DNA from 3 places in the Paenibacillus sp. 10L310 genome. Region 1 is predicted to be linked to each of the others. Evidence: predicted binding sites of a transcription regulator. Region 1 holds the regulator's gene; each other region holds the start of a gene.
The links. Region 1 encodes Rex, which represses fermentation and respiration genes when NADH is low (regulators of the CRP and FNR family bind a similar motif). Its sites were predicted from a motif close to TTGTGAAATATTTCACAA; they were not measured.

Region 1 (10,623 bases):
ACACAGGTAGATCGTGAAATGGCAATGCAAAGTGAGAATGTACTCACAACATTAAACAAACATGGCTACAAGGCATATTGGGTAGGTGGTTGCGTTCGTGACGAATTGCTGGAACGTGTTGTGGACGATATGGATATCACGACATCTGCTTCTCCTGAGCAAGTCATGGAACTGTTTGACGATTGTATTCCTACAGGTTTACAACACGGTACGGTTACCGTTCGTTCAGGCGGTTATTACTTTGAAGTGACCACGTTTCGAACAGAATCCGAATATCAGGATAACCGCAGACCTGCTGCGGTTCAATTTGTTCAGGATATCAAGGAAGACTTACAGCGGCGTGACTTCACGATGAACGCTCTGGCTATGGACGTCACTGGGACAATCGTTGACCCATTCGGTGGACAGGCAGATATCAAGGAAGAGCGAGTCAGATGTGTGGGTTCTGCGATGGAACGATTTGGTGAAGATGCACTGCGGATGCTCCGCTGTGTCCGGTTTGCTTCGGTATTTGATTTCAAAATTGCCCATAACACGTGGAAGGGTCTTGTAAGGCAGAAAGACCTGCTTCAACATATAGCGATGGAACGGGTTCGCACCGAGATGGTAAAAATGATGTCGGGACCGCATCCTTTAAGAGGGTTGGAGCTGTTATACAGAAGTGATTCCCTTGCGCATATCAAAGCGCCGGTAAACTCGACCCGATTCAACAAGATGTTGTTATCCAATCTGGAACAATTGTCAGGTCAGCATGTGTTGCTCCGCTGGTCACTCATCCTGATTGCTGGCGGTTATAGCAAGGATGAAGCAGATGTATTATTACGTCAGTGGACATTTTCCAATGAACATCGTTCTCGTATAACAGGGGTCCTTCAGGTGGAACAGTTGATTCATAATTCCGTTCAGGAGCCTAAGGATACGGTCAGTCTCCGTTCCGATTGGATCGTTACTGTTTTGGCTTGTGGCGTTCAGGCAGCGGATGATTGGCTTCGAATACAGTCTACACTGCCAGCAGGATGGCGGAATCAGTCCGAACAGGCAGAAATGCAGGTTGTATTAGTACAAGAGCTTGCAGCCGAATGGAGTCAATCGATCCCTGTGCATGACTTGAAAGAGTTGGATATTACAGGGGAACAAGTGTTACAAATGGTGCAGCGCAAAGGCGGGCCTTGGCTGGGTCAACTGATGAAACATTTGTTACGAGAAACAGCCATTGGAACGATAGAGAATCAGCATGAAGCACTAAGTGCAGAAGTGAAGCGGGTGGTTCAAGATGACCAAACATGAAGATCTGTTACATATGTTATTAAATGCAGAAGGACGATTCGTATCGGGTGAAGAGATCAGCCGTAATCTGTCCATCAGTCGGACCGCTGTGTGGAAACATGTGAACAAGTTGCGAGACATGGGTTATGAGTTTGAAGCGGTATCCCGCAAAGGATACCGTCTGTTAACGAAGCCGGATAGCATTGACGCTACTGGCCTCCAATTGGCCCTGGATACAACCGTATTTGGCCGTAAGGCTGTTTTGTTGGCTTCGACCCGGTCTACGCAAGGGGATGTTCTCAAGCTAGCTGAGCAAGGGCAGGCAGAAGGCGCTGTGGTCATTGCGGAAGAACAAACAGGAGGAAGAGGACGTTTCGGTCGACAGTGGTTCTCTCCTCCGGGTAAAGGAATCTGGATGAGTGTCCTGTTACGCCCTGATCTACCACTTCAGCATACGCCGCAGCTAACTTTATTAACAGGAGTGGCTGTATGTCGTGCCGTTCGAGCTTGTTCAGGAGCTGATGCGGGCATCAAATGGCCAAATGATGTGTTGATTGACGGACGCAAGGTATGTGGCATATTGCTTGAATCTACGGTAGAAGATCATGAAGTCAGATACTGTATCGCAGGTATAGGCGTTGACGTGAACTTTGATCCCGAGGATTATCCGGAAGATCTGACCACAATCGCTACTTCGCTCAAGATGGAGACGGGTCAATCCGTTGATCGCACCAAACTAACGGCTGCCATTTTGACGGAGCTTGAACAGTTGTATTTTTTGTATCAAAAAGAAGGATTTGGCGTGATCTCAGCTCTATGGGAGGCCCTGTCCGTATCGATGAATCGAGAGATTACAGTGACGAATCCTCATGGTGTCATTGAAGGGAAGGCAATTGGTCTTGACCCTTCTGGTGCACTTATCGTGGAGAAGCACGATGGAGAACATATACTAATCATCTCTGGTGAGATTTCCTGGAAATCATAAACAATTTGTCGAATTTTCACTGGTAAAATGAACATAAGACGTGAAGTTTGAGCAGAACTTTGGTATACTGTGTTCGTGAGGCGATATCGGCTAATGCAGACCGAATTGCACTCCCGTAACAGTAACCTTTGTTCTGCTTTGATGTGTTTTATATAAGCAGACCGCAGTGCAAGAATGAAATACGTTTAAGTGAGTTGTTGGATTCTGCTCTGAGCCGAAGAGGACCGAGACAGAAGGGACGATCGCAAGTGACTCTTTTTTGACTTTTCGGGACGTTTTAGTGGAAAACTAAAAGGTTTTTTTGTTGCGTTTATTTGAAAAGAAGAAAGGAGCCATGAAAAAAAATGGCGAACAAACAAGCGTTGAATATTGTGAAAATGAAAAAATATAAGCAGGATGGCGTGCCGCTTACCATGATCACGGCTTACGATTATCCAACAGCGCTCCTAGCAGAGGAAGCAGGTATTGATCTGATCCTGGTTGGTGATTCACTCGGCAATGTAGTACTGGGTTATAATTCGACGCTTCCGGTGACCATCGACGACATGGTATACCACACACGTTCCGTAGTGCGCGGTGCTGAGAAGACATTTATTGTGGCTGATATGCCTTTTATGACCTATCATGGCAGCGTGGATGAGACGCTTAAGGGTGTCCGTCGACTGATGCAAGAGGGGCATGCCCATGCGGTTAAAATGGAAGGCGGAGTCGAGATAGCGGACACCGTCAGAGCAGTCGTGCAAGCAGGCGTGCCTGTTCTTGGACATATCGGACTGACACCTCAATCGGTTAATCAGATTGGTGGTTACCGCATTCAGGGCAAGGATGCAGTGGATGCGAAACGTCTGATGGACGAAGCCAAAGCCTTGGAAGCTGCAGGTGCGTTTGGCATTGTGCTTGAACTGGTTACGGAAGAAGTTGCACGGGCGATCTCGGAGGAACTGTCCATCCCTACCATCGGAATTGGAGCAGGACGAGGCTGTGATGGTCAGGTACTGGTATTCCACGATGTGGTTCAATACGCCTCTCCGTATACGCCCAAACGATTTGTCAAAACCTATGGAGATGTGGGTACATTAATCAGAACCAGCATCGAAGCTTACGTGAAAGAAGTGAAAGATCGTTCGTTCCCGGCCGAAGAGCATGTATTCAATGCGGCGGATGGTGTTCTGGATCAACTGTACGGCGGACAACGCAAGGAAAAGGTGGGGAGTAACTCATGAAAGTATTACGGACAATCGCAGAGTTAAGACAGGAACTAAGCTTGAAGCGTCAAGCGATTCGGTCCAGTGCGTCTGTTGTAGGTCTGGTACCAACAATGGGTTATCTTCATCAAGGTCATGCAAGCTTGATGCAGGCAGCCAGACAACAGAGCGATATCGTGGTATTAAGCATATTTGTTAATCCAATTCAATTTGGCCCTAATGAAGATTTTGACAGCTATCCGCGGGATGAAGCCAGAGATGTGGAAACAGCACGCTCACAAGGAGTGGATATCGTATTTATTCCCTCTGTTGAAGAGATGTATCCACAGGCAACGCAAACGACCGTATCTGTCTCAAAACTGACGGAGCGCTTATGTGGCGCTTCACGTCCAGGACATTTTGACGGGGTAACAACTGTAGTCTCCAAGCTCTTCAACATCGTACAGCCACAGCGTGCATTTTTTGGAATGAAAGACGCTCAGCAGGTTGCGGTCATTCAACAGATGGTGAATGATTTGAATATGCCCGTAGAAATTGTACCCTGTCCGATTGTTCGCGAAGAGGATGGCCTTGCCCTCAGTTCACGTAACGTCTACCTTAACCCAGAACAGCGCACACAGGCCTTGGTTCTATCGAAGGCACTACGTGCAACTCAGGAAGCCGCAGATACAGGTGTAGCTACTACAGCCGCAGATATCCGTCGTATTCTGCGCGAGCACATTGCAAACTCACCGCTTGCCGTTATCGACTACGCCGAGATTCAGGCTTTTCCAAGTCTGGAGCCGCTCACAGATCAGGAAGAAGTTCAAGGCCGTGACGATCTGCTCATTGCACTTGCGGTGAAATTCGGAAAAACAAGATTGATTGACAATATAAGGTTGCAAAAATCGGAGGTACTGTCCCATGTTTAGAACACTGATGAAATCCAAAATTCACCGGGCTACGGTAACGGAAGCCAACTTGAACTATGTGGGTAGTATTACCATAGATGAAGACTTGATGGAAACATCCGACTTGATGGAAAACGAGAAAGTGCAAATTGTGAACAACAACAATGGTGCACGTCTGGAAACATATGTGATTCCAGGACCACGCGGAAGCGGGGTCATATGTCTTAACGGCGCAGCTGCACGTCTGGTACAGCCTGGAGATAACGTCATTATCATTTCTTACGCCATGATGTCGCAAGAAGAGGCAAATACTCACAAACCAACCGTTGTATTTGTAGATGGACAGAATAAACCTGTACAAACGATGAAACAGGAAGTCCACGCAACAATTATGTAATTGACTGGTAAGGAGAATGAAATCGGCCCTTGAAGCAAAAAATGAGTACAGGTCACTGCACTAATCCATTTTTTCAAGGGTGGGGATGCATCGATGTTCCAGCATGTTTTCGCAGAAATGAACGACATGTTAGATGAAATTATCAAGAGCTATCCTTCCGCTGAAGGCCTGAACAAACAAGAATTGCTGCAAAAGTGGAACTTGCTTAAGCGGATGAGTGACGGAATGCTGGATGAATGGCTGATGTTTGAAGAAAAGATGAGCCAGGTGAGGGAGCGAGAGATGGATAAGCCTGCTTCCCTTGAACCGGAACAGGAAGCTGTTACCGCTCTGCCTGAACTCCATCTGGAATGTTTCAGTCGAGGTCAGGGTTATTTCAAATTACAGATGTATCCGCAGGCGATCATGCAATTCTCCCGGGTTGTGACCGACCATCCGGAGAGTGCATTAACTCGTTTTTACCTGGCGCTGGCGTATCTGAATCTGGAACAAATGGCGGAAGCCGGAACACATTTACAGCAGATCATGTACCTTAAAGGTTCACCTCGCTTGAAAGGGCTTGTGTGTAACGCCCTGGGCTGTATTCAAGTCAAGCTTGCGAATCCCGAAGCTGCATGTTCACTCTTTGCACAGGCCCTTCAGTATGACCCGACATTGACCGAACCACTGTACAACATGGAAGCTTGCAGGTTGAACAGGGGGAAATTGCAATATGCTAATCAGCTGACAACCCTTCATTAAGCGGGAATTCGGCGACAAAAAAACGGTGTTCCCTCCTTTGGCATAGCGGCGGGGACACCGCTTTTTTGTCAGTTAATTTTCAAATCCCCTTTTTTTTGCTATGCTGTAACATAGACTGGAATGGAAGGGACCGTACATTGCAATGAAATTTGCCGTATTGGATTTCGAAACAACCGGCACGCAGTCCGACGGTGAGATTATACAGGCCGGACTTGCCATCATAGATCATGACTACAGCATAACTCAAATATATAGTTCTTATGTGAACCCTGGTGTACCGATTCCCCCGTTTATTTCGGGGTTAACGGGTATTACCGATGAAGATGTGGCGGACGCTCCTTCACTCGAAGAGATGATGATGGAGATGGTTCCGCTACTTAATGATGTGGTGCTTGTCGGACACAACGTCGCTTTTGATTTTCACTTTTTGCAGAATGCTCTTGACCGTTGCGGTTATTTGCCGTTCACTGGCCGCATTCTGGACACGATTGATTTTCTGAAGATCACATTCCCATCTCTGGGTTCTTATCAACTCGGTTATGTGTCTTCCGAATTTGGATTTCAACATGATCGCCCTCACCAAGCAGACAGTGATGCACTGGCAACAGCCTATGTGCTGCTCAAGTGTCTGGATGAGTTAAAGGAATTACCGCTCATAACGATTCAGCGCCTCAGTGACCTGTTTGCACCAGAAGACAGTGACTTGGGCTGGTTCTTGGACGGGATGCGCAGTGAGAAGGAAGCAGAGCCGATTCAGGATCTGGACGGACATACCTATTATCGTCAGCTTGCTCTTAATGTAAGTGATTGGACCGATATTGGTGCACCACGCGATGAGCGGGAGGCTAACCCCCTCGATGGTGTAAGCTTCGAACAGTTTATGGACCAGGTTCGTGAGAACCTGAAGGATACGCTGGATCATTACGAAGAGCGTGAAGCGCAGACTCAGATGTTCAGCAGTGTAAGGCAAGCCCTGGATGAAGAGAAACATCTCTTGATCGAAGCTGGAACGGGTACCGGTAAATCTCTAGGGTATCTGTTGCCTGCTATTTACGAAAGTGTGAAGCAAGAACAGAAAGTTATGGTTAGCACGCATACGATCAATCTGCAGGAGCAATTGAGAGAGCGGGACATTCCGATGCTGACTCAAGTGGTTCCGTTCCCGTTTAAGGCTGCTGTATTCAAAGGACGTGGACATTACCTGTGCCTGCGCAAATTTGAACACAAAATCAATAAACGTGAATTCGCCACACCGAAAGAGGATTATTTCACAGCTGCTCAGATGATCGTCTGGCTTACGCAGACCGAAACCGGAGATGATGAGGAACTTAACCTTAGCGGACGCGGAGGGGACTTCTGGGAGACCGTACAGAGTGAATCCGAATCATGTCTGGGAAGATCCTGTCCATGGTTCCGTAAATGCTTCTACCATCGTGCCAAACATGAAGCAGGGTTGTCTGATATCGTAATCACCAATCACTCCAAATTATTTACGGATGTGAAAGCCGCGCATCAGCTGCTGCCAGCCTATGAGAGTCTTGTGATCGATGAGGCACATCATCTGGAGGATGTCGCTGGTAAACATCTTGGAATGCATATGAAATATTTCACCTTGGTTCATACACTGACCCGCCTATTTAAAGACAGTCGTAATGGTCAGCTACCTATGCTTCGTTCGCAGTTATCCGGGCATGAAAATTCGGTGCAATGGGGCTCCATGGTGGATCAGATGTTCCCGCTCGCTCTTGAAGTTAAGGAGCTGTGGGATCGTATGAGCGATGCCTTGTTTGGTCTCTTGCCTGAACGAAGTGATGCTTCACCGGGAGAGACGGGGCAATTTTCACTGCGTCTGAAAGCATCTCAGAAACCTGCAAAATGGCAGGAGTTGCAGGATCTGGAGAACCAGATCTATGTGACTCTGGGCGATTTGGTTCGCAAAGGGGACAAATTGCTGCTTGAAGTGAAAGAGGATCAGGATGATTATCAATCGGATAGTCTGATCACGGACATTACAGGACTGCTGAAAGATCTGACCACATTGAAGGAGAATCTACGTTTCTTCATGCGTATGGATGACGCCAAAACGGTGTACTGGATGGAAGCCAGCGGCCAATTCCGCAGCAAATCTCTCCAGCTGTATGCCGTACCTGTAGATGTGAGTGCACAACTTAAGGATTTATTTTTTGATAAAAAGAAAAGTGTTGTGCTTACATCGGCTACGCTTTCGGTAGATAAGTCATTCCAGTTCATGATTGAACAGCTTGGCTTGCAGGAAGCCGCCGAGAACAATCGGCTATTAACGTCGATGTTGCCATCACCTTTCAACTATCGCGATCAGGCACTTCTGGTGATTCCGCGTGATTTCCCAAGTGTGAAGGGAAGTGTGGGTGATGCGCACTTTGTTAATATGCTGGTGCAATCACTCGCAGAGACGGCAATTGCTACGCGTGGACGCATGATGGTTCTGTTTACTTCATACAAGATGTTGCGACAGGTCTATGATCCGCTGAAGGAGGCACTGTCTGGCAACGACATCTCGTTGCTTGGGCAAGGCGTTGACAGTGGAAGTCGTTCCAAATTGACTCGCAGGTTTCAAGATGCCAAAGCAACGGTACTTCTGGGCACAAGTAGCTTCTGGGAGGGTGTAGATATCCCGGGAGAGGCGTTAACTTGTCTCGCTATTGTGCGACTGCCTTTCCAGCCACCGAATCATCCGTTGGTGGAAGCCAAGAGTGAGTTGCTCCAGGAACAGAAGAAAAATCCGTTCATGAAACTGTCCGTGCCACAAGCGGTCATTCGTTTCAAGCAGGGATTTGGCCGATTGGTACGTACAGCAAAGGACAGAGGAATTGTCATTGTTTATGATACACGGGTGATTGAAGCGTATTATGGTAAATTCTTTTTGTATTCATTACCTGGTCCCAAAATGGAGCATATGCTCACGGAGCAAATGGTTCCACGAATTACTGAGTGGTTGGAAAAACCTGCTAATGAACAAAAATAATGGTTGTTTTGTTCGTTATATCATTGCATGACACTATCGTTTGGCGTTAAACTTTATTAGATATTTCCGTATCCGATTAAAGCAGTTGCACGTAAGAACTTATAACCTAAATTACAAGGAGCATTCTGTATAAAATGTCACGTTTATCTTTGAGTTTTATACAGAATGCTCATCTTTTCATCTATTATTTTATCGCGGCCTTGGTAAGGGGGAGCAAGAATGAAATCGGATAAAATTTCAGAAGCGGTGGTACGACGTCTGCCTGTTTACTTGCGTTATTTGAACGAGTTGCATCAGCGTGAGGTGGCTACTGTTTCTTCTCAAGAGCTTGGACAGAGGCTGGATCTGAATCCGGCCCAAATTCGTAAAGACCTGGCTTACTTCGGTGATTTTGGTCGTAAAGGGATCGGGTATGATGTATCCTATTTGATCGAGAAAATTCGTCACATTCTCAAAATCGATCAGCAAATTAATGTAGCTCTGGTAGGAGCGGGTAACCTCGGTCAAGCCTTGTCCAACTACAACGCATATCTGAAAGACAACATGAAGATTGTTGCTGTATTTGATGCATATGGACCGAAGATAGGTAGTCAAATCAACAGTTTGACGGTAAAACCAATGGATGAATTGACGGAAGCGGTTAAAATGGAAAACATTCGCATCGGAATTATCACGGTTCCGGATACGGAAGCCCAAAATGTAGCCGATCAGCTTATTGAATCAGGAATTGAAGCGATCCTTAATTTTGCACCAACCATTCTAAAAACACCGCCGCATATCCGCATTCACCATGCTGACTTTACAACGGATCTGCTTAGTTTGGCCTATTACTTGGAGACTGGAAAGGACGACGAGGAAGATGACAACAAATAGATGGGTAATTCACAACGGCAAATTTGCCGTTAATGAAGGCGGCACAACATGGAACGTGGTCCACGGATACATGGTTGTTGAGAATGACAAGATTGTGCATATTGGTGAGACATTGCCGGATGAAGACAAAAATTGTACCAAAGTGGATGGAAAAGGACTGTTCTTCCTGCCGGGTCTGATCAATACGCATGGTCATGCAGCGATGTCGTTGCTCAGAGGGCACGGAGACGATCTTGCATTGCAAGTATGGTTGCAGGAAAAAATGTGGCCGATGGAAGCGAAAATGACTTCAGAAGACGTATATTGGGGAACTTCGCTATCGGTGCTTGAAATGTTGAAAGGCGGAACTACAGCTTTCCTGGACATGTACGATCACATGGATCAAGTTGCCAAAGTTGTGGAGCAATCCGGCGTTAGAGCAGCACTGGCACGTGGTGTAATCGGGCTGTGCTCGGAAGAAGAACAATTGCGGAAGCTGGAGGAGTCGGCTGCGTTTGCGCGTGAGTGGAATGGACAGGCAGATGGTCGCATTACAACCGTAATCTCGCCACATGCACCATATACATGCCCTCCTGACTACATAGAGAAGCTTGTGCAGGTCGCGAACGACCTAAACCTTCCCCTTCATACACATATGTCGGAAACGCTTCGTGAAGTCGAGCAGAACGTGGCTGATTATGGACTGCGTCCTGTGGCACATCTGGAGAAACTGGGCTTTTTCTCTCGTCCATCCCTGGTTGCACATGCGGTGCATCTGAATGACGAAGAGATTGAGATTCTGGCCCGTCATGATGTGGCTGTATCCCATAACCCGGGAAGTAACCTGAAACTCGCTTCAGGTGTTGCGCGGGTACCTGCGTTGCTGAAAGCAGGAGTTACCGTGTCACTCGGAACAGACGGACCGGCAAGCAACAACAACCTGGATATGTTCGAGGAAATGAGACTGGCTGCATTGATTCACAAAGGTGTATCTGGTGACCCGACGGCAGTGCCAGCAGGCGAAGCGTTATTACTCGGAACGTCATACGGTGCCAAATCCATCTTCTTGAACAATACCGGAGCACTCCAGGTCGGCATGAAGGCTGACTTTATCGCCTTGGACATTGAACAGGCACATTTCTATCCACATACAGACCTGATCTCACATACAATCTATTCGGCTTCTGCCAAGGATGTTGAGCACGTATGGGTGGATGGGAAACAAGTGGTGAAACATGGCGAATGTCTGACACTGGATGAAGAACGCATTTTGCGTGAGTCTC
Region 2 (10,623 bases), on a different contig from region 1:
GTGCAAGCTACTATGGTCATTACTTTCAATGAATAAGCACCCGATGCGGCATTGTATACAGTCAGGTCATACGCCGCCCCAAAGGAACTCACCATCACTCTTGGGAAAAGTCCGATAAATACCGAGGCAAAGGCAATTGCAATAACTGCTCCAGTCATACCAAAAGCCCAGCCTTCACGCTTCTGACGAACAAAGTATGCCGCAAGTGCAAGCGAAACTGCGCCAAGTACAACCATGATCCAAAGAGCCCAGCCACGTACGGCGAACACATCCGTCATGAAATACGTCATTAACGCGTAAACGGCGAGCAGTGCAGCCAGCGGCAACATCAATTTTTGCGCTGTCTTCAAGGCACGCTCTCTGAGATCACCTACTGTTCGTAGTGATGCAAACAGCAATCCATGAACCAGACACAGCAGCGTTACGCTCAAGCCACCAATCACGGTGTACGGATTAACAATATCGAGGAATCCTGCACGCAACTGCATCTCCCCATCAATGGGCAGACCTTTCATCAATGTGGCAAAGACCACGCCGAACAGGAAAGGCAAGAGCGCGCTGGAGACCACAATGATGATGTCCCATGTTTTGCGCCAGCGCTGCTGTTTCATTTTACTGCGGAATTCGAAAGCAACTCCGCGGCCAATCAAGGCGAGTAACACCACCACAAGTGGCAGGTAAAAACCACTGAACAACGTGGCATACCAGTGCGGGAAGGCAGCAAACATCGCGCCCCCTGCCGTAATCAGCCATACCTCATTACCATCCCAGAACGGACCGATCGAGTTGATCAGAGTCCGACGTTCACGGTCTGTTTTGGCAATAATGCCTGTAGACATCCCCACACCAAAATCAAAACCTTCCAAAAAGAAGAAACCAACAAACAATACGGCAATCAGCAAAAACCACAACTCACTTAGTGACAACGGAATAACCTCCATCCACGCCGAACGGATCGGCCGATTCATCGTGATCTTCTGGCTTCTCGACCGCAAACGGTCCTGCCTTGATCTCACGTACGAACAGGTATACCATCACGATTCCGAGAACCGTATACGCAGCGGTAAAAGCGATGGTCGAGAACAGGATCATTCCTGCGGATACGTTCGGCGAGACCCCGGCTTCGGTTGTCATATAGCCAAATACTGTCCATGGCTGTCTTCCAACCTCGGTCATAATCCAACCTGACGTATTGGCGATAAACGGCAGGGAGATGGCGAACACCATCAGACGCATAAACCACTTTCCAGCGACCTCTAGCTTCTTACGCATGGCTAGGAATGTACCGTATAGCGCCAATGCAATCATTAAACCACCCGCTGCGATCATAATGCGGAAACTCCAGAATGTTGTCCGTACCGGCGGGATGTAGTCCCCCGGTCCATACGTCTGTTCATACTCAGCTTGAAGCTCCTTCATACCTTTGACACTACCGGAGAACTTGCTGTAGGACAGATAACTGAGCAATCCAGGGATTTTGATCTCACCCGTACTCTCCTGTTTATCCGGGTCAATAAAAGCGACCACCGTCCATGGCGCCGGATCTTCTGTCGTTGTCCATGTGCCCTCACTTGCTGCCATCTTCATCGGCTGTGTCTCCACCAGATATTGCGCCTGGAAGTGACCCGAGAATGCAACGCCGAATGAAGAAACAAGAGCGATAATGATCGCAATATTAAACGATTTGCGGAAGATCTCCACATCCTGCTTTTTCATCAATTTGTAGGCACTGATCCCGGTTACGACGAAGGCCCCTGTCATCAATGCCCCAAAGACTGTATGTGGGAACTCAACGAGAAGCTGACCATTTGTGATGAGTGCAAAAAAATCATTCATCTCGGCTCGGCCGTTGTTAATCTCAAACCCAACAGGATGTTGCATAAATGAATTGGCTGCCAGAATCCACAGCGCGGACAGGAATGTGCCGACAAACACCAGCCAGATGCAGGCCAGATGCACTTTTTTGGACAAACGATCCCATCCAAATATCCACAATCCAATAAATGTAGACTCCATAAAAAACGCCAGTAGCGCTTCAATAGCCAGTGGCGCACCGAATACGTCCCCGACAAATCGGGAGTACTCGGACCAGTTCATACCAAACTGGAACTCTTGCAAAATACCTGTGACTACCCCGACGGCGAAGTTAATCAGGAACAGCTTGCCCCAGAACTTGGCCATCGTTTTGTAAATCTCCTTACCCTTAACAACGTACAACGTCTCCATGATTGCAACCAACAGTACAAGACCGATGGATAGCGGGACAAAAAAGAAATGGAAAATCGTTGTAAGTGCATATTGGATACGCGATAACATAATCGGATCCATACCGTTACCCCTTCTTTCTGTTCACTTCGCAGTATGCGTATTTGGCATTGAAGCTGCACCTTCGCTGTCTGTCCGCCAAATACGTTGATGAACGTATTGTGCCAGATTACCTATTTTATACATGTGAGAATTATCACAATCTTCGTCTCTAGAGCAAAAAAAAGTGATCCTGGTCACACAAAAGATAAAATTCAGCCTATTATCACAGCATGCCAACTGCATCTATTCATGGAAGATACTCATGTTTGGGACGGAATGCCCATATGTTAGTCTCAGGCATATCATGCGAAGTACCGTGAGGGCTTTACATATGAAGTGAAAGCATGAAGCACATGCAGAGTGAAGACGCTCCATATTACAGTCAAGGTGAGGTGAACTATTCATGGAAAAACCTGCACCACTACCAGGTGAAGACGCCGAAGCCAGCCTGGATAAGGCCAGTACAACACAGCCCCCTGTCCGGTATGTTCTCTTCCCTCGCAAAGGAGGCTGGTCATCCTTTCCCTATCCCGATATTGCTGCACTGCTGTCGATCGAGGGAGAGGTCTACTATGTCAGCAGCCTGACGCAAACAGAAGATGTACCTCCGGTCATTACCGCCATCTCCCTCCCTGAGGCTGAGCAGCTATTGCTGGAACCTCGCACCGTAGCCGTGGTCGCCCATCCCTACTGGCTAATAGCTACGGCTTCGCTGGAGCCTGAGCTATGTATTGCCCTGCTCCCTGAGCCTGCTGGAAACGAAGCAGAATCTCCGCTATGGGAGAGCAGTATTTCCAAACTGGTCGGCATCGCCGATCTGGTAGGCACATCCTCCGAAACACGTTATATGAAGCTGTTATTCCAAGGCGTACGTGCTATCTGGCTGGGCGGAGAAGACCCTGCACCTGCGGGTACGATGCAAAAGGATGATCTCGAAGTCCCTCTCCGGGACTACGAACTGCTCTTCTTGCATGCGCTACGGCAGATCCTGTCAGGCACTCCAGATAGCGTCACCCTGCTTCAATGCAGTGTACGTGCCGACTTCTACCGTCAGCTCCGTGCCAAAGCAGGTGCACATGAGACGATATCCTTTTTGCTGGCAGCCTATGAGTACTTGCTTGAAGATCCGCGGGCCGTCCATTCGTTGCAAGAGGCCTTCACCCATGCGGTCATGAATGGTCGCAGTGATTGTGTGGTCTCCCATTATCGATTCCTGTCTGCCATCCATGCCCGGGCTGGACAGTTGGAGGACGCCCTGCGGGTGTATGGAATTAGTGCAGCAGATGAACAAGAACGGCATCATTATGAACAGTTATGTCGCTGGCTTGAGGCAGGAGAAGATCAACTTGTACGAGCGGAACTACTCCGTATGAACGATGATTACGGAAACGCCCTGCGTATCCTGGACGAACTTGGCGGAGAAACGGCGAGACATTGGAAATTCCGCATCTACCAGGAGACTGGACGTGTGGAAGAAGCACTGGCTCTGGTGCATGCAGTCGATATTCAGGATGATGCCAGTCGCCGGGATTACCAGCAATTATCCGGCAGTGCGCTGGCACTGCGAGGGGAACGACACGGGGCAGTCCGACATTTCCTTGAGACAGCACTGGAGGATGAAGATGCGCTGGTCCGGATTGTCGAGCTGGAGCTGTTGGATCATGCTGTACAGCAATTGCTTGGGGAGGTGCCATGATGCTGGACCCAAAGAAGCGTAGACAACAGTTGAATGGACCAATGGTGCACAGGGATATCCGAACCGAAACCACTTACACGCCAACCGAAACAGTCGATCGAACACATACAGACGCATTGGAAAATGGAGATCACACCCCGGATCATGCACAACCAACGCAGGACATCCGAAGCCAAGTGCATCACTGGAATGATTCACAAGGTCAGGCAGAACAGAATGCTGCTGTAACACAAGAGGAAACAAGTGTATTCAAAGAGCCTTTCTCCATTCGTCGGGTTCGCAAAAGCAAAGGCAACAAGCTGACCGCCATGCTCCAGGTTCGCAATGAACGTGGCCGATACCTTGAAGAAGTATTGCATGATCTGAGTGAGTTCGTGGATGAAATCGTCATTGTGGACGATGCCAGCACAGACGGAACACCGGACATATGCAAAGCCTATTCAAAGGTGGTCCGTCTGGAGGTATTGGAGAAACCACTGTTCGCCGAGGAATGGCGACTTCGCAACACCTTGTGGCAAGCGGCTGCGGGAACATGTCCCGACTGGTTGATCTCGGTTGATGCGGATGAGCTATACAGCTCAGAGGCCAAGAAAGCCATACGCACTCTGATTAATCAGGAGTATGCGGACTGGTTTGCATTTCGATTCTACGATATGTGGGGTGGCCGGACCCACTACCGGGAAGATGATCTCTGGTCTCTTCACAAGCGGCATACGGCTTCACTTGTACGGTATATGCCTGGATATCCTTATTTTTATCCACAACAGAATCATCATGTTCCCCGCCTCCCCTTGTCCTGCACGGTATTGCCTGGGGTCAGCACGGAATTGAAGGTTCAGCATCTCGGATGGGCAGGCAGTCTCGAGGACCGGGTTCGTAAATATTTGCGTTACAAGCGCATTGATCCTGGCGGTGAGTGGGGCAATCTTGCACATTACGAGTCTATTCTCGATCCGGAACCTCGGCTGATTCCCTGGAAGGAGGGACCGTGAGATGGGCGTGGTGAGTATTCTGACGCATAGTTTCACCGACGGGTACAACCGGGAATTCGGTCGTGTATTTGGTGGTGGACTGGAGCGATATATTCTGGATCTGTGCAGTGTCATCCGAGGACTCGGGCATATTCCCGAGGTTCATCAGCTCTCTTATTTTGAAGCATTCCAGACTCGGACGGAGCAGATTGACGTATTTGGTTATTCGTACGACATGGATAATGTACCGGAAGCCTTTGACCGGATGGCAGCCGCAGCGCGCGGCCCCGTGATCTATGCCAGCTGTCTGTGGCAACCCATCACCTACAAACCCGGCAGTCTTGGCATCTGTCACGGCATTAACTGGGATCGTCCCGGACTGCCACTGGAGACCAAACAACAAGTCGCGGAACATATTCAACTGGCTCTGGATGGACTCGTGCGCATTGTATCCGTGGATTCCCATTTCCAGACCTTTTGCCGGGCTGCGTGCACCTATACCGATCCAAGGCAGGTTGTCCTGATTCCCAATGCGGTGGATACGTCCTATTTCACACCAGCCCCGCCAACGCGGACCTTCGAGCAGAAACAGGAAGACGAATGGCTTGTCGCATGGAAGAATGATCTGGCGAGTCATGAAGAAAATGTTGGTGCAGTTATATCAGGAGTGCAAGCTGTAGAAGGCAAGGATGGAACAAGTGGTGCTGGAGCGAACAGTGGTAAGGCTAACAGAGATGGAGGTGGAGATACAGATAGCGATCAAGAACGAGAGGGGAAAGAAACGGTAGATTTCCATTTACAGTTATCGAAACTGGAAGAAGTCGAAGCAGATGGCGTAACGTATAGGTTTGCTCATAATCACCGGAATTCAAAGGATTGGGCTACGGAGATTCTAGTAGAAGCAGATGCTGAGTATCAGGTTAATGGTCGGATTCAGGGACAGGTTGAAAAGAAAACTGTGGATGCCCGTATAACCTCTCCCCGCCCAATTCGCATTATCTATCCACGCCGCATCAGCATGGAGCGGGGTATTATTCCAATGATGTTGGCGGCGGATAAACTACTTGGAGCCTTTCCAGATCTGGAGATTGAATTTGCCGGGGAACTGGTCGAAGGCAGCACGGTCGGGAGAGTCTTTCGTTACTGGCATCGTACTCATCCACATGCGGAGCGAATTAACCAGCGCACGTATGATTTCCGGGATATTCGGGAGGCCTACCATCAGGCAGATATCGCTGTGATTCCAACTGTGTTCTCGGAAGGCACCTCCTATGCCTGTCTGGAAGCGATGAGCTGTGGACTTCCGGTAATTGCCTCCAATGTTGGCGGATTGAATGATCTGATTCAGGATGGTTTTAATGGACTGCTGGTACCTCCTGGTGAGCAGGAACTAACCGCTGCACTGGTACGCCTTGTACAGGATCGGGCCGAGCGAGAACGACTGGGAATCTATGCGCGCGAGACTGCACTGTCCTATGATCTTGCCAGGTGGCGGAGCCGGTGGAGCACGGTGTTGGAATCTTTTTTGGCAGAGACAGGATTGAAGGAGGGAATTCGGGGATGATGGATACGCCCAAGGCAACGGAATTCATGGAATCAAGATACATTCGGCAAAGTGACCCTAAAACGGACATATTGGTCTTCCCGCTGCATCCGGCATGGTGGAGCCGTCCCTACGAATATGAATGGGCCCGGCGGTTTGCACGTCCAGATGATGTCGTCCTTGATGCAGCCTGCGGCATCTCCCATCCGTTCAAATTCTGGCTTGCAGAACACTGCCGCGAGGTTCACGCCTGTGACTGGGATGAACGCATTTTGTCTGAAGAGGCGATAAGACTGGATATTGTTTCTGATTTTGGCGAGCAAGCCGCTCAGGATCTGCCGGAATCAACTCTCGTCCGATTGCACCGTGCACAGGCTAATCTGGCCCAGCTTCCGTACGAGTCGGGTAAGTTTGATCGGGTGTTCTGTATCTCTGTATTGGAGCATCTGGATACGGGCACGATGCTGCGAGCTTTTCGTGAATTCGCTCGGGTGCTGAAACCAAACGGACAGTTGATCGCCACCTTCGATGTACCCGAGATGCGGCCGGATCTGCTGGAGACAATCATGGCTTTCACCGGATTAACCATTGAAGATAAGCTGAACGTGAACGAGCCGGAAGATGCCATCTGGTCTGACATGTATGGCACGCCGATCCGCTGTTTTCGAGCTGTGATATGCAAAGGTTGAGACGAATTGGGTTACGTCGAGTTAAATGCAGAGGGGGAAAATTGAGGGCTTAAGGGCTCGACCCATTAGCAACGGAACAATACACGGTTCGGGCAATGCTCCGATTACCGGTAGCTCCGTTGCTTTTGCAATTTCGATCGGATGGGCTAGTGCGGGAATATGTGGGGATGGAGGTTGGGGACTAGAGACTAGCAATCAGAGATTAGTGATTAGTGATTAAAGATTAAAGATTAAGGATTAAGGATTAAGGATTAAGGATTAAAGATTAAAGATTAAAGATTAAAGATTAAAGATTAAAGATTAAAGATTAAAGATTAAAGATTAAAGATTAAAGATTAAAGGAAATTATAGGTGTACCAGTAACATGTTGCACTGGTTGGTGTACTCTTTGGCATAGGCTGCGCCGGGTGCTGTCAGGCACAGCAGGGTGTGCAGGCCCGGCGGGATTGTCGTCGCCGGGCGACCTGTGGCGGCAGGTTTCCGCGCAGTGAGTTGGGCCGAATCGGCCCATTCACGCGCCAGGTTCTGCCGCCCGGCGAGCAGCGCGAGCGTGCCCGCGAGGAGCGCGTGAGCGGTGCGCTCCGAGGCGGGCACTTCGTCCGCGTGGGGCTGCTGCGCGCCGTCAGGCGTGCCGCATAGCGCAAGCAGCCCTTCGCGGACGCTCGCGGGTGCGCGCAGCAACCCGCAGCGTGCCGCAGGCGGAAGCGCTGCAAGCAACGCCAGCGCGCCGCAAGGCGGCAGGGCTTGCAGCAGGCGCAGCCATGCGGCCCAGGCGCCTACGCCGGTGAGCGCTTGCGCAGCCGCGAGCATGCCGCTAGGCGCGGGCGCGGCTGGGCCTGCTGGCGTTGCGCCGCGGGACGGGCCGCCTGGCGCTGCGCCGCGGGGCGGGCTGCACGCCAGGCCGCTGCTGCCGGCCAAGGCCCCGCGCAGCAGCAGCGCCTCGGCGGCGTGGGCCGCGGCGGGCATCGCTGCCTGCTGGCGAGCCGCCGCTCGGGCGTTGCGCCCGCCGGGCTGCTTGTGGCCCAGCGCCCACAGCGCCAGGGTCACCTCTGGCCCGTGCTGCGCATGCGCCGCCCAGGGCTGCAAAGCCGCCCGAGCCGAGGCGTCCTCGCCCAGCTGGGCCAGCGCAAGCCCGGCGGCCAGCGGCTGTGCCCGCAGCGGGCCAGCAAGCGCCGCCGTATGGCGCAGCAGCCACTCCGGCCGATGCGCGGCAAGCGCGGCCGGGATCAACGCTTGCCATGCCGCAGACGGCAAGCTTACCCGGGCTGCGACGCTGGCGATGGCATGCGGCCACCCTGTGGCTGCGGCCAGTAACAACAGCCGCTGCCATGCAGCCATGCTGCCGGGTTGCATGCTCAGCGCCGCCGTGTATGCGGCTTCTGCCTCTGCCCAGCGGCTAGCCCGCTCATATGCCATGCCTTCCAGTGTCAGGCTACGATAGGTCCCAGCACCAGAGACTGATGTATACCTGCTGGCTGTAGAAGCAGCTGATTTAGCCTGTTTTAACCAGTTCAAGGCCACATCCTCTCTCCCTTGATCCAGTTCTAGTACAGCACCAAGCTCCAACAAATCCGGGAAATCCTCATACACGGGCGCCCATGCTTCCACCACAGCAAGCGCCCGTTCTGGACTGCCAATCTCTCGCCAGGCGTAAGCCGTTTTCAGCACCAGATCCGAGTGATATCCACACTCCGGCTTAAGCTGTGCCAATAATGGCTGTAACAAACGGAGTGCTTCATCATACTTCGCTTGCTGAAACCATTCTGCGGCCAGAGCATATAACAACTCCGGTTGATCGCCCTCCTGATTCAACGCGAAACGAATCAACTGCATATTCCGTGCGCCTTTATTTTTGTCGGTAATCACCTGCTCCAGATATCCGTAATGAATGACTTCAAGTCCAGAATGAAGCACACCTTGCGGAGCCAGTGCCATGATGGAAGAAGCAATCTCTTCATGAATTCTGCCCTGAAAGGCAATTCGGGGATCATTTCGGAACAAACGACACACCGCATCCGTCACATGCTCTTCACCGGACATACCCAGCAGACTTGTGACCTGTATCCAGTATCCCCACACGTCATCCCTACTTGCCGCTAACAACCGCATGAGTTCTGTCTTCATCTGAGGGGTCTGTATCCATACCTCATCCGCATCAAGCACCAGAATCCACGGTTTCGTAGCAGCGGCCAGTGACAGATTACGGGCTTCACTGAAATCTCCGTTCCATTCCGTACGAATTACAACGGCACCATGGAGACGCGCAATTTCAGTTGTATCATCTATCGAACCTGTGTCCACAACGATGATCTCATCCACAACATCCTTGACTGCATTCAAGCACCGCTGGAGTGACACCGCTTCATCCTTCACGATCATACACAAGCTAATCCCTATGCCCATATTCAACACCACCCCTCACCAAAGGAGTTCAGCCGTACCAATTAGCCCGCTGAATTAAGTTGAACTCCCGCTGCCTGATCCCTCTCAGCTCTCAAACCCGTCCGCTCCCGGCATCTCCAGCCGAATATGCTGAACGACAGGCCAACAACGGTGCCGCTGTCCATCTGCATGCTGAGCGAACACCTCCAGATGATGGTCCGCAGCACTGACCAATCCTTTCACCAGCCAGCTTGTTCCCGTCAGGGTATCCGAAGCCCCAGGGAACGAATCAATGTCACTCACCTTCCCGTTTTCCTTTTTCCCTTCCATCTCTTCCTCCTTCTCTCCCACTCGAACGCTCTGTTCCACCGATAACCCTTCTCCAGCCAATTGCTGTCGACACATCTGAATCAGGCTATGCAGCTCTTTCCATCTCCCTGACTGTACACATCCTTCCATCATCAGTCCAAGCGCCTGCCAGCCATCATACTCTGCTCCTGCAACCGTTCCGTCCATACCTGAGTCCGTGTCCTTCTTCTTTGTCGCTCTCAGACCAGCAATTCGTCCTGTCTTCACATCAGGTTCTTCATTCGTTCCTTCACCCACCTGCGAACTAAGCTTCAACCACAAGGTTAATGGATCATCTCCGTTGACTTCCTTGCCTTCTATCCACTCCAAACGTTCGAGCCATCGTGCAGACGAGATCGCGAGCATCCCTTTTTTCCGTTGCACAGGTTCCAATTTCAGACGTGCCTTGTTCCATCTCCCCTGTTGGATTTGGAGCATCGCCTCCGCCACAGATAAACGCTCCCTCATCTCTGCGGAAGGTTGTGAGGATATACCCGGTAACAATTGCAAAGCCGCATCATAACAACGGGATTGCTCCAGAATGCCCAATACTTTGTGTGTAGCCTCTTCCGAACTGAGTGCAAAACGCTCCCTCACCAGCTCTGGAATCTGATGTTCCTGCCCGGAGACTCGCATAATTCGGAATATCCGATAGAGCGGCGGTAACAGACTCGATTTGGCACGTAC
Region 3 (10,623 bases), on a different contig from region 1:
CAGATTTTCAGTCTCCACTTCAATCGTCATCGTATGTGGGATAACGGTTCGCGCACGCTGTACCGCCTCAGTGATTCCGCCTGCACCCTTGATGTGGTTATCCTTAATCATAACGGCATCGTACAGTCCAAATCGATGATTCGCTCCGCCACCCACGCGCACTGCGTATTTCTCAAGTAGTCGGTGGCCCGGCGTTGTCTTACGTGTATCCACGAGCCTGGTCTCAAGACCATCCAGCACATCCACGTAGGCACGCGTACGCGTAGCTATTCCGGACATACGTTGTAGCAAGTTAAGTGCCAGTCGTTCCCCCGTAAGCAGTGAATGTGTACTTCCCTCTACCTCGGCCAAAATCGTGCCATGGGTAACCTTGTCTCCGTCTGTTACCTTCGGTGTAAATACAAGATCAGGATCAACGACTTGAAATACAAGTTTAGCTACGGTCATGCCTGCAATAACACCATTGTCTTTGGCGTGTATAATGGCCTTGGATTGGTTGCCTGCTGGAATCGTCACACTTGTTGTAACGTCACCTGCACCAACATCTTCACGAAGCCAGTTTTTGATTGATTCGATAAGCCCTTCATTATATCCATTCAGTATCATGACATCAATTCCTCCACAATCGCTTGTTCTCGCTGCTGCAGACTATGCTTCTGCCACACGATATCATCACGTGCCGGGAAATCCTCACGATAGTGAGCCCCCCGACTCTCCTCGCGATGTAATGCACCGCTGGTAACTAACCAGGCACAGGTCAGAAGGTTGGCATACTCTAGCTCTTCCTTATGCGTGAGTGTCTGATCAAAAAATTGCAATTCCTGTTGCAGCTTGTCCATGGCCTTCTGCAGGTCCTCACCCTTCCGGCGCAAACCTACCTGACGAACCATCATTTTCTGTAATCGTAAGCGTCTTTCGGATACCGGCTTTTGCTCTTCCGTGATCTTATTGATCTTGTTATTCATGTCCACAGATGAATGCGTAGCCCCTCTTACTTGTAATGAACCGAGCGGGGAAAGTGACTGAATGCGATCAACAATTCTCCGGCCAAATACAATCGCTTCTGACAAGGAGTTGCTTGCCAGACGGTTGGCTCCATGCACTCCTGTAGAAGACACCTCGCCACAAGCAAATAATCGGGAGATGCTGCTCTCTCCACTTAAATCCGTTTTCACTCCACCCATCATGTAATGGGCAGCAGGTGCAACGGGAATCCAGTCCGTTGTCATGTCTAATCCATAACGCATACAAGTCTCATATATGGTAGGGAACCGATGCTTGATCATCTCTGGCTGTTCATGTGTAATGTCCAAGTACACAAAGGTACTGTTGGTGGACTCCATCTCACTAACAATCGCTCGTGCCACGATATCGCGTGGGGCAAGTTCAAGCTGGGCATGATAACGATCCATGAAGCGCTCACCCTTCACATTGCGCAAATATGCTCCTTCGCCACGTACGGCTTCTGACACAAGGAAACGCGGGGCCCCAGGGTAACATAGAGAGGTGGGGTGGAATTGGATAAATTCCATGTCACGAACAATAGCCCCAGCCCGATAAGCCATGGCTACACCATCGGCAGTAGCTACATCCGGATTCGTCGTGTATCGGTACAGTTGTCCTGCCCCACCAGAACAAAGAACGGTTGCCTGTGCCTTCACAAACACTTGCGATCCGTCATCCTTCTGAACCAGAGCGCCAATGCATTCCCTTCGATCTCGATCTGTAATCAGGTCAACAACAAAATGCTCATCCCAAACTTCAATCCCGGGATGCTCATTCACTTCAACAGCAAGCGCACGTACAATCTCATATCCTGTTGCATCTCCGTTGGCATGCAAAATACGGCGGTGGCTATGCGCACCTTCCTGCGTCAACGCCAACTCGCCGTTCTCCAGATCAAATAAAGTACCCAAACGAATCAGTTCCTTCACTCCGTCCGGCCCCTCATTCACCAATACCTCTACCGCTTCGGAGCGGCATAAGCCCGCTCCTGCTACAAGTGTATCCTGCAAGTGGTAAGCAGGTGAATCATCCTCAGCAATAACCGCAGCGATGCCTCCCTGCGCATATCTGGTGTTACTTTCAAGTAATGACTTCTTCGTGATCATTAATACACGTTGTTGTCCACTTGCCTTAATGGCAGTAAACAAACCAGCAATCCCTGAGCCTATAACCAGTACATCCGTCTCTACCAAGGGTAGCGCAGACAGATCAAAATCAACTAAATATTGCGGTATCATGTTATTCACCTGTCTTGGAGCAAGAGTAGCGCATCCTACTTTACCAACAACATGCGCTCTAGTGATTCTCTGGCTTTGTCGGCAACGGCCGGTGGCACGTAGATTTGCGGCTTCATCGTTTCCAGGCATTTCACCAGTTTCTTCAAGTTGTTCACCTTCATGTTGGGACATACGAGGAACTTGGTAGCAAAGTGGAACTGTTTATCCGGACTATCCAGACGAAGCTGATATCCTGTACCATCTTCGGTACCTACGATAAATTCCTTCGCTGATGAATTTTTGCAATACTCCAGAATAGCTGTTGTGCTGCCTACAAAATCACCCATTTCTACAACCTCAGGGCGACACTCTGGATGGACAACAAACTCCGCATTGGGATGCTTGGCTCTCATCTCCACCACATCTTTGACTGTAAGCATATCGTGAGTGTTGCAGTAACCTTCCCAGATAATCATTTTCTTGTCTGTATGCTGCTGCACATAATGTCCCAGGTTTTTATCCGGTACCCAGATAATTTCGTCGGAATCCACCGATTGAATAACCCGGACTGCGTTCGCTGATGTACAACAGATGTCAGTCTCTGCTTTGATCTCAGCCGAGGAATTGATATACGTAACCACCTTGGCATTAGGATGTTGTGCTTTTAATTTGCGTAGTCCCTCCACATTCACCATATCTGCCATTGGGCAGCCCGCACGTTCGTCCGGGATAATAACTGTTTTATTTGGCGCCAGAATTTTAGCGCTTTCACCCATAAAATGAACACCACAGAAAACGATCACATCCGCATCTGTCTGTGCTGCCTTCTGGGCTAACAGAAATGAATCTCCACGGAAGTCGGCAACCTCCTGTACTTCGTCACGTTGATAATAATGGGCAAGAATAATGGCATTACGTTCCTTTTTCAACACCATAAGCCGCTCACGCAGCTCGCGGTTCATCTCAGCCTTGCGCTCTAAAGCCAGAGCTTCCACCTGTGATCCTCTCCTTTATCGGGACAGCGTCATGCGCTGTTTCGTGGGCTAACCTAAGTCGTTATCTTCGCTTGAGAAACGAATCACAAGCGGTTTAACAACTAATTTACACAACGTTCACGACTCTGTCAATAAATGAAAAAAGCCCGGAACAGCGCTGTAACCACCTGTTTGCTAACTGGTTCGCCATCTAACTCCCGTTTATCTTTATCTATCCTCTTTTAAAATAATGGATAAAAAAAGAGAGCCTCGAAGGCTCTCTTGATTTCACCTGCTATCATAGCCAGATGTATTGTGCATTAAGACGTTGGCTTCGTTCCGCCATCATCCGGGTTATTGTTATTACCCTTTTCCAGATTCGGAGCTTCGTTTGGAATATCTCCGGCTGGTGGCTCAGGCGTTTCATCTTTACCTTGAATACGAACACGCACATCACCGATGGTGTCGATGATTGGCTCTCCGCCTTCAGTTGGTGTACCTTCACCATCATTGTCATTCTCTGCTTTTGGAGTCAAAGAACCTGTTTCGATCAATTGCTTGATCTGATCCATTTCCAAAGTCTCAACCTCAAGCAATGTTTGAGCGATCAGGTGCATCTCTTTTGAATGTTTAACAAGCAAGTCCTTACACTTCTCATAACAGTCATTGATAAAGCGTTGCATTTCCTGATCAATCTCGTAAGCAATGGAATCCGAGTAATTCTGTTCATGACCGATATCCCGACCAAGGAATACCTGTCCTTGTGAACTTCCGAATTGCATAGGTCCCAATTTCTCACTCATACCGTATTCCATAACCATGCTGCGAACAATACCTGTCGCTTGCTGGAAGTCACTGTATGCACCAGTACCAATTTCTCCGATGAACAATTCTTCAGCTACACGACCCCCGAGAAGTCCGGTTACTTTATCCAGCAATTCCTGCTTGGTAACCAGCATACGGTCTTCTTTTGGCAACATGATTACATATCCACCCGCACGTCCGCGCGGAATAATGGTCACTTTATGTACCATATCAGCATGTTCGAGGAAGTATCCAACAATGGTATGACCTGCTTCGTGATAAGCAACGATTCGTTTCTCTCGATCACTGATGACACGGCTTTTCTTCTCCGTACCAACGATGACACGGTCAATCGCTTCGTCAACTTCCTTCATGGAAATATCTTTACGGTTACGACGCGCTGCAAGCAATGCCGCTTCGTTCAAGAGATTCTCCAAATCCGCACCAGAGAAACCTGTTGTACGCTTCGCGATAATATCCATCTTCACATCTTTGGTCAGTGGTTTATTACGGGAATGTACTTTCAGGACAGCTTCACGACCTCTTACATCAGGGCGGTCAACCGTAATTTGACGGTCAAAACGTCCAGGACGCAGCAAGGCAGGGTCCAAAATATCTGCACGGTTCGTTGCAGCTATGATGATAATACCTTCATTAACTCCGAATCCGTCCATCTCAACGAGCAACTGGTTGAGTGTCTGTTCACGTTCATCGTGACCACCACCGAGACCAGCACCACGCTGACGTCCTACAGCATCAATCTCATCGATAAAGATGATACATGGGGCATTTTTCTTCGCATTTTCAAACAAATCACGTACACGTGATGCACCGACACCGACAAACATTTCCACGAAGTCGGAACCTGAAATAGTGAAGAATGGTACACCCGCTTCACCGGCTACGGCACGAGCGAGCAATGTTTTACCGGTACCTGGAGGCCCTACGAGCAATACGCCCTTAGGAATCCGCGCACCTACTGCTGCGAATTTACGAGGGTCCTTGAGGAAGTCTACAACCTCAACAAGTTCCTGTTTCTCTTCGTCAGCACCCGCAACATCTTCAAATGTAACCCGCTTCTTCTCTTCGTTGTAGAGACGAGCACGGCTTTTACCAAAGTTCATTACTTTACCGCCGCCGCCTTGAGCCTGATTAAACAGGAAGAAGAACAGCAGGAACATAATGATCAAAGGAATAAAGGAAGTCAGCAACGTCAACCAGATGCTGTCACCTTTCATTGGCTCCTGATGATATTGGAAATTGTTAGTTTCACTTGCAGCTACAAGCTCACTAATTGCCTCATCCGTAGGAGGAATATACGTTGAGAAATTTTCTGATTTGGCGCCATCAGGTGCCTTCTTGTATTGACCGGTCACGAGATACGTTTGACCGTTGAATTGAACCGTCAATTCAGAGACATTGTTGGCTTTGATCGCTGCACGCAACTGATCATATCTAGGATTATCGGTGGCTTCGCCGCCATTGCTGACGAACTGGACTATCCCCACCACAACTAAAAAAAGAATCAAATAAAAACCAGAATTCCGGATGAACCGATTCATCCCCTACCTCCTCTCGAGACACTTTAATTATTTTAACATAGCCCGACATGGCTTCTCAACAGAAGCCAAGAACAGCTCAAGGCTTGGGTCGGGCAGGGTATTAGCTACTATAGACTTCCGGCTTCAAAATCCCGATATAGGGCAGGTTCCGGTACTTCTCCGCAAAATCCAAACCGTAACCAACGATGAACGCGTCAGGAATGTCAAAGCCTGTGTAATGAGCTTCCAACTCAACTTTACGGCCTGAAGGCTTGTCGAACAGCGTAACCACTCGCACCGACTCGGCACCGCGGTTTTCTAGCAGTTCAATCAGATAGCTGAGTGTAAGTCCGCTGTCGATAATATCTTCGACAATCAGAACTTCCCGTCCTTCTACGGATACATCCAGATCCTTAATGATTTTGACAACACCTGATGACTTGGTGGAAGCGCCGTAACTGGATACCGCCATAAAATCCATTTCAACAGGTACCGTTATGTTTTTAACCAAATCAGCCATAAATATAAACGCACCCTTGAGCACACAAATGACCAAAGGATTGCGATTTGCATATTCGGCACTTAGTGTTGCGCCTAATTCCTTGACTTTACTCTGAATTTCTTCTTCACTGATCAATACTTCCTGAATGTCGTTCTGCAACTGTGCGAACCTCCTAAGTTATACTATGAAAGCCTTACCTGAACCATAACCACTACCCCTGAATCGCTGAATCGCCTACAGTCATGTACAGGATTGCGGAAGTGCCCTCCCTGACAGGAGCCACACTGGACCGTCGAACACCCGGTAACCAGATGATATGACCTGCTCCATCACATACCACAGGAATACGTGGACGGACAGATGGGGGGATTTTCTCATCGATGAAAATATTTTTCACCTTTTTGCTTCCGTTTAATCCCATCACTTTCATGGTATCTCCAGGTAACCGTGAACGCACAACCAGCGGCATAAGCAGTTGATCCGCATCAAACGCGGCTTGATCCGCCGATTCCGGTACATGATAGTCCTCGGGACTCACCGTCATCAACCGAATATACCGGTTAATTGGGGTGAGTGAAAGCTCATAAGTTCCACTCCATTGCGCAAGACGATACTCGTAAGATTGATCCTGTACGTCCGTCCGTATGCCAAAAGAAATCAGATTATACTCCCGAGTGCAGGCGAGTGTCTGTCCTATATCCAGGCTCCAGGTCGTCACATGGGTCTCCATGACCTTGCGCCGAATGGTTTCTATACGGGTAAAGTCGACAAAATCACTGTCCAAAGGCAGATAATTCAATATTAGTTTAATCAACCTTCGTTGTAAAGCGACATGTAACTTCAAGAAGGAAGGCACCTCAAAGGTTTGCCTTCCGCCGTTCACCTGCACTAGACACCTGTATGTGTCATATGCACTCTGCTCCATGAAATCGTCTTCATCACCCACAATTTCGGCAAGCCGATTCAATGACGGCGTGAGTTGTCCATTATACTGCCCCAAAAAAGGAAGCACATCCAAGCGAATGGCATTACGCCGATATTTACGCAGGGCGTTGCTCTCATCATTGAAATACATAAAACCCTGGGTATTACAAGCTTCTACAAGGTCTGTCTTGTTTATACGAAGGCATGGACGAATAAGTTCCACATTTTTTTCTCGTCTTTTAAACTTCATTCCTGAGAGTCCCGACAAGCCGGTTCCACGAAGCAAATGAAGCATGACCGTCTCTGCCTGATCATCCGCATGATGTGCCAAAGCGATGCTTGCTGCATTATATTTGGAAGCCACTTCATGAAGAAAGGCATATCGCTTGTTGCGGGCTGCTTCCTGTGGTCCCTGACCCGTAAGCTCCATATATGAAGGTACATCGGCCTTGGTCCATTCAAATGTAATACCAAGCTGTTGTGCCAGTTCCATCATTTTCTCCGCTTCATCATCAGATTCACTCCGGAAGCCATGATGCACGTGGGCACAGATCAATTCAAGTGGCACATGCCGCTTGCTAATCTCGTGCATGATATGCAAAAAAGCTACCGAGTCCGGCCCGCCCGATACTGCGACGACAATCCGATCCCCGGGAACCCATAACTGATGCTCTTCCGCTGCATCCAGCACGTTCTTCACCAGCATGTTCCAGCGTAAAGCCTCCATACCTGTTCCTCATTCCTTGCGTTATGTATATGCACTCTCACAGATCAGAAAAGTAGTGCATAGATGAGCACTCCAATAAGTAATATCACAGATACAGCGAATGCGTTCATAAGCCAGCGCGGTGTGGTACTTTTGGAACGACGGCGGAGAGGCGTGGGGCGTGCCATCATTTCCTTCCACCCTTGTGCCGCATGACCTGCATCACGAAACTGACCTCGTAATGCCTGAGTTGTCCAATTGCGAAAAGGACCCAGTCGTTCACTGCGCTCCACCAGCGCTACGAGCTGATTCACACTTCGCAGTTGCGGTAATCCTTCGGCCGCCAGTGCCTTGAGCGCGTCTGCTTCAAGTACATGAATCAATAATAATGCAAATGCAAATACATCATAGGTACCATCTGCCGTACGGCTGCCTGCATTCCAGAAGCCCCGATCATACCATTCGGTGAACTGTTTGACGCTTCGACCAATCGACGTAACTCCGCCGTAGTCGATCAATTCCACCTGCCCATAGTCGGATACCAACACATTCTGAGGTTTGAGATCACCAAACACCCATCCCGCCTGATGCAATTGTGCCAGCTTCTGCAAGAGTCTAAGTCCCACCAGAAGTGTCCAGTCTGTCCCCTGACGCCGAATAAAGTGATGAAGTGCCTCACCTCTAACGTAACGCATCACATAAAAGGGAATATCCCGGCCACGAACGGCATAATCATCCACATCTTTAAGATAGGAAGGAATGCCGCTCTGCCGAAGGGCCTCATGATTACGCTGTAGTTGAAAAGATTTGAGTACATTGACTTCCGATTGCAGATCAACCGGATCAAATCCCATTTTTAACGCGTAGTGTTTGCCATTTTCACCCCGTTGGACAAGAAAAACGATGCCATTAGCTCCTTTGCCCAGTAGCTTCCGAATCGTGTAACGACTGCGATTCCATTTCCCTGTAACCACTGTTCCTGGTGGGAAAGAGGCGTCAGACAACGTTGTCACCGAGCATCCCTTCTCTTTCAATGCGATAGTTCCCTTCTATTTCCTGCTGTTTCTCCAGTGTACCATAACGGTAAAAATCAATCACCTTCTGAATTGCAGGACCTGTCGGCGTTGCACCCTTCATCTGCAACCTTCCAAACAAGGACCGAACACGGCCTGGATCCGTTGTCCAGTCAATATCCATTACCGCATCTTCTCCGCTGTGTCGTCCGGGAAAATGAAATACGGAAAGCTTGCTCTGACCTATACGCGCCTGCAAACTTAACATTAAATCACGAATGCCTTCTTCTACCGCAGCCAGTTTGGGCTTCATGCTGGCGCTAACGTCTATTAACAATATAACCTGTAAGGCTGTAGTTTCAGCCATATCATCCATCACTTCCACGACCCGGGCGCGTTGTGCAGGCTCCAGATCGGTTACCGTTTTGGGCTCCTTCTCTCCCAAAATTTGTGTTAACTCTCTATTAACCGCCTGCTGAATGGTCTGAACCACCGTTTTCCTTGTCATCATCTGCATCGTATGGGCAAGCTGACGTGTACCTACAATTTGGCTGATTCCACCTCCAGCTCTGGCAATATCCTCAATCTCCCGGCTACCCAACTCACCAATGGTTCCATAATCAATCACGCCAACCACATTAACCGTAATCCCCTCTTCCAGCGCTTCGGCCGCTGCCAGCACTGGACTTGGTCCTACATTGGAACAACCGTCGGTGATCAATAAGATTTGCTTCATCCGATATCCCTCCGTTATTCGTTACTCTCCAACTCTATGACTAGCATTGCCAGAATGAAGAGACTTCAAACAGAAGAATATGCAATTAACTGACGGTCCGTGGACGCTCCATCCGGTTGATGCCAGGCACACGCAGTGTGGCCCATTCAGGGCGGAAATGCTCTACTTTTCCAACAACGACGGTCATATCATCCAATATCTCATGCTGCTGATATCTTATGACACTTTCAAGCAGGCAATCGGCCAAATCTTGTGGATCATCTGTATCAATCTCTTGAATGAGCCGTTTCATCCATAACTCTTTGTTCACCGCATACCCCGGTGCATCATAGATGCCATCCGTCATCATAATGAGGATATCCCCCGGCTGAAGCTGTACCGTCACCAGATCCACTTCAATATCTTTAATAATACCGATTGGCAGATTGCTGGCTGAAACCTGAATAACCTCCTGTCCTCGTTTGATAAAACTTGGCGTCGATCCGATTTTCATAAACGTGGTCTCTGCCGTATATTCATCGATCAGCGCCATATCCACTGTGGCATACATCTCTTCAGGGGAGCGCAGCATCAGAACGGAGTTCACGGATTTGATCGCCAGTTTCTCGTCCATGCCGGACTGTAGCAACTGTTCCAGTATGTTCAGCGCCGCGCTGCTCTCCATGCGTGCCCGTTCTCCATTGCCCATTCCATCACTGAGCGCCACTGCGAATGTACCGTTGCCTAACTCAACCGTACTGAAGCTGTCGCCTGACATCACATCTCCCCCTTTTGCGGCGGCAGCAACACCCGTGGTAACCTCGAAGGTTTTGGCCGAACCAAACGTGACGGTTGCCAGTCCCTGACGAGGATCGGTCATGGTCTCATGCAAGACGGCAATATGCTCGTCCAGTACATCCGAGATCAGCGGAGCAATCATTTTCCGGCACTCATCGAATCCACGTGTATATGCATGTACAATCTCAATCTCTACATTGCCCGCTTCCAGATTGATGATCTCAATGGAGTGAATGGACAAGCCCAGTGACTCCAGTGCGTCCCGAATCTGCTCCTCCTGCTGTACCATCTCATCACTTTCCCGCTGAATTTCTTTGGCCAGGTCCTCCATGACCTGAGATACACCGGACAATTGCTCTGCAACCAGCTGCCGGCTATCGATAATTTGACGCTTCCATTGCATGTTATGTTGATGCAGTCCATA

Region 2: the regulator Rex is predicted to act here: its motif matches at 2,450-2,467, upstream of AC1DE7_RS23085 (cytochrome ubiquinol oxidase subunit I).
Region 3: the regulator Rex is predicted to act here: its motif matches at 3,289-3,306, upstream of nadA (quinolinate synthase NadA).

The regions. Positions count from the first base shown of each region.
Region 1 is NZ_JBFTKC010000003.1:527,410-538,032, reverse strand. Features, by position in the region: gene AC1DE7_RS11415 (CCA tRNA nucleotidyltransferase) at 1-1,287, shown strand, start outside; gene AC1DE7_RS11410 (biotin--[acetyl-CoA-carboxylase] ligase) at 1,274-2,251, shown strand; gene panB (3-methyl-2-oxobutanoate hydroxymethyltransferase) at 2,596-3,474, shown strand; gene panC (pantoate--beta-alanine ligase) at 3,471-4,367, shown strand; gene panD (aspartate 1-decarboxylase) at 4,360-4,743, shown strand; gene AC1DE7_RS11390 (tetratricopeptide repeat protein) at 4,861-5,484, shown strand; gene dinG (ATP-dependent DNA helicase DinG) at 5,627-8,488, shown strand; gene AC1DE7_RS11380 (redox-sensing transcriptional repressor Rex) at 8,708-9,361, shown strand; gene AC1DE7_RS11375 (amidohydrolase) at 9,348-10,623, shown strand, end outside.
Region 2 is NZ_JBFTKC010000013.1:60,641-71,263, reverse strand. Features, by position in the region: gene cydB (cytochrome d ubiquinol oxidase subunit II) at 1-968, opposite strand, end outside; gene AC1DE7_RS23085 (cytochrome ubiquinol oxidase subunit I) at 913-2,328, opposite strand; gene AC1DE7_RS23080 (tetratricopeptide repeat protein) at 2,711-4,003, shown strand; gene AC1DE7_RS23075 (glycosyltransferase) at 4,003-4,995, shown strand; gene AC1DE7_RS23070 (glycosyltransferase family 4 protein) at 4,997-6,538, shown strand; gene AC1DE7_RS23065 (class I SAM-dependent methyltransferase) at 6,535-7,206, shown strand; gene AC1DE7_RS23060 (glycosyltransferase) at 7,552-9,609, opposite strand; gene AC1DE7_RS23055 (tetratricopeptide repeat-containing glycosyltransferase family 2 protein) at 9,694-10,623, opposite strand, start outside.
Region 3 is NZ_JBFTKC010000022.1:16,467-27,089, forward strand. Features, by position in the region: gene nadC (carboxylating nicotinate-nucleotide diphosphorylase) at 1-606, opposite strand, end outside; gene nadB (L-aspartate oxidase) at 603-2,243, opposite strand; gene nadA (quinolinate synthase NadA) at 2,279-3,217, opposite strand; gene ftsH (ATP-dependent zinc metalloprotease FtsH) at 3,517-5,562, opposite strand; gene hpt (hypoxanthine phosphoribosyltransferase) at 5,663-6,202, opposite strand; gene tilS (tRNA lysidine(34) synthetase TilS) at 6,255-7,694, opposite strand; gene AC1DE7_RS27795 (serine/threonine protein kinase) at 7,739-8,686, opposite strand; gene AC1DE7_RS27800 (VWA domain-containing protein) at 8,670-9,422, opposite strand; gene spoIIE (stage II sporulation protein E) at 9,508-10,623, opposite strand, start outside.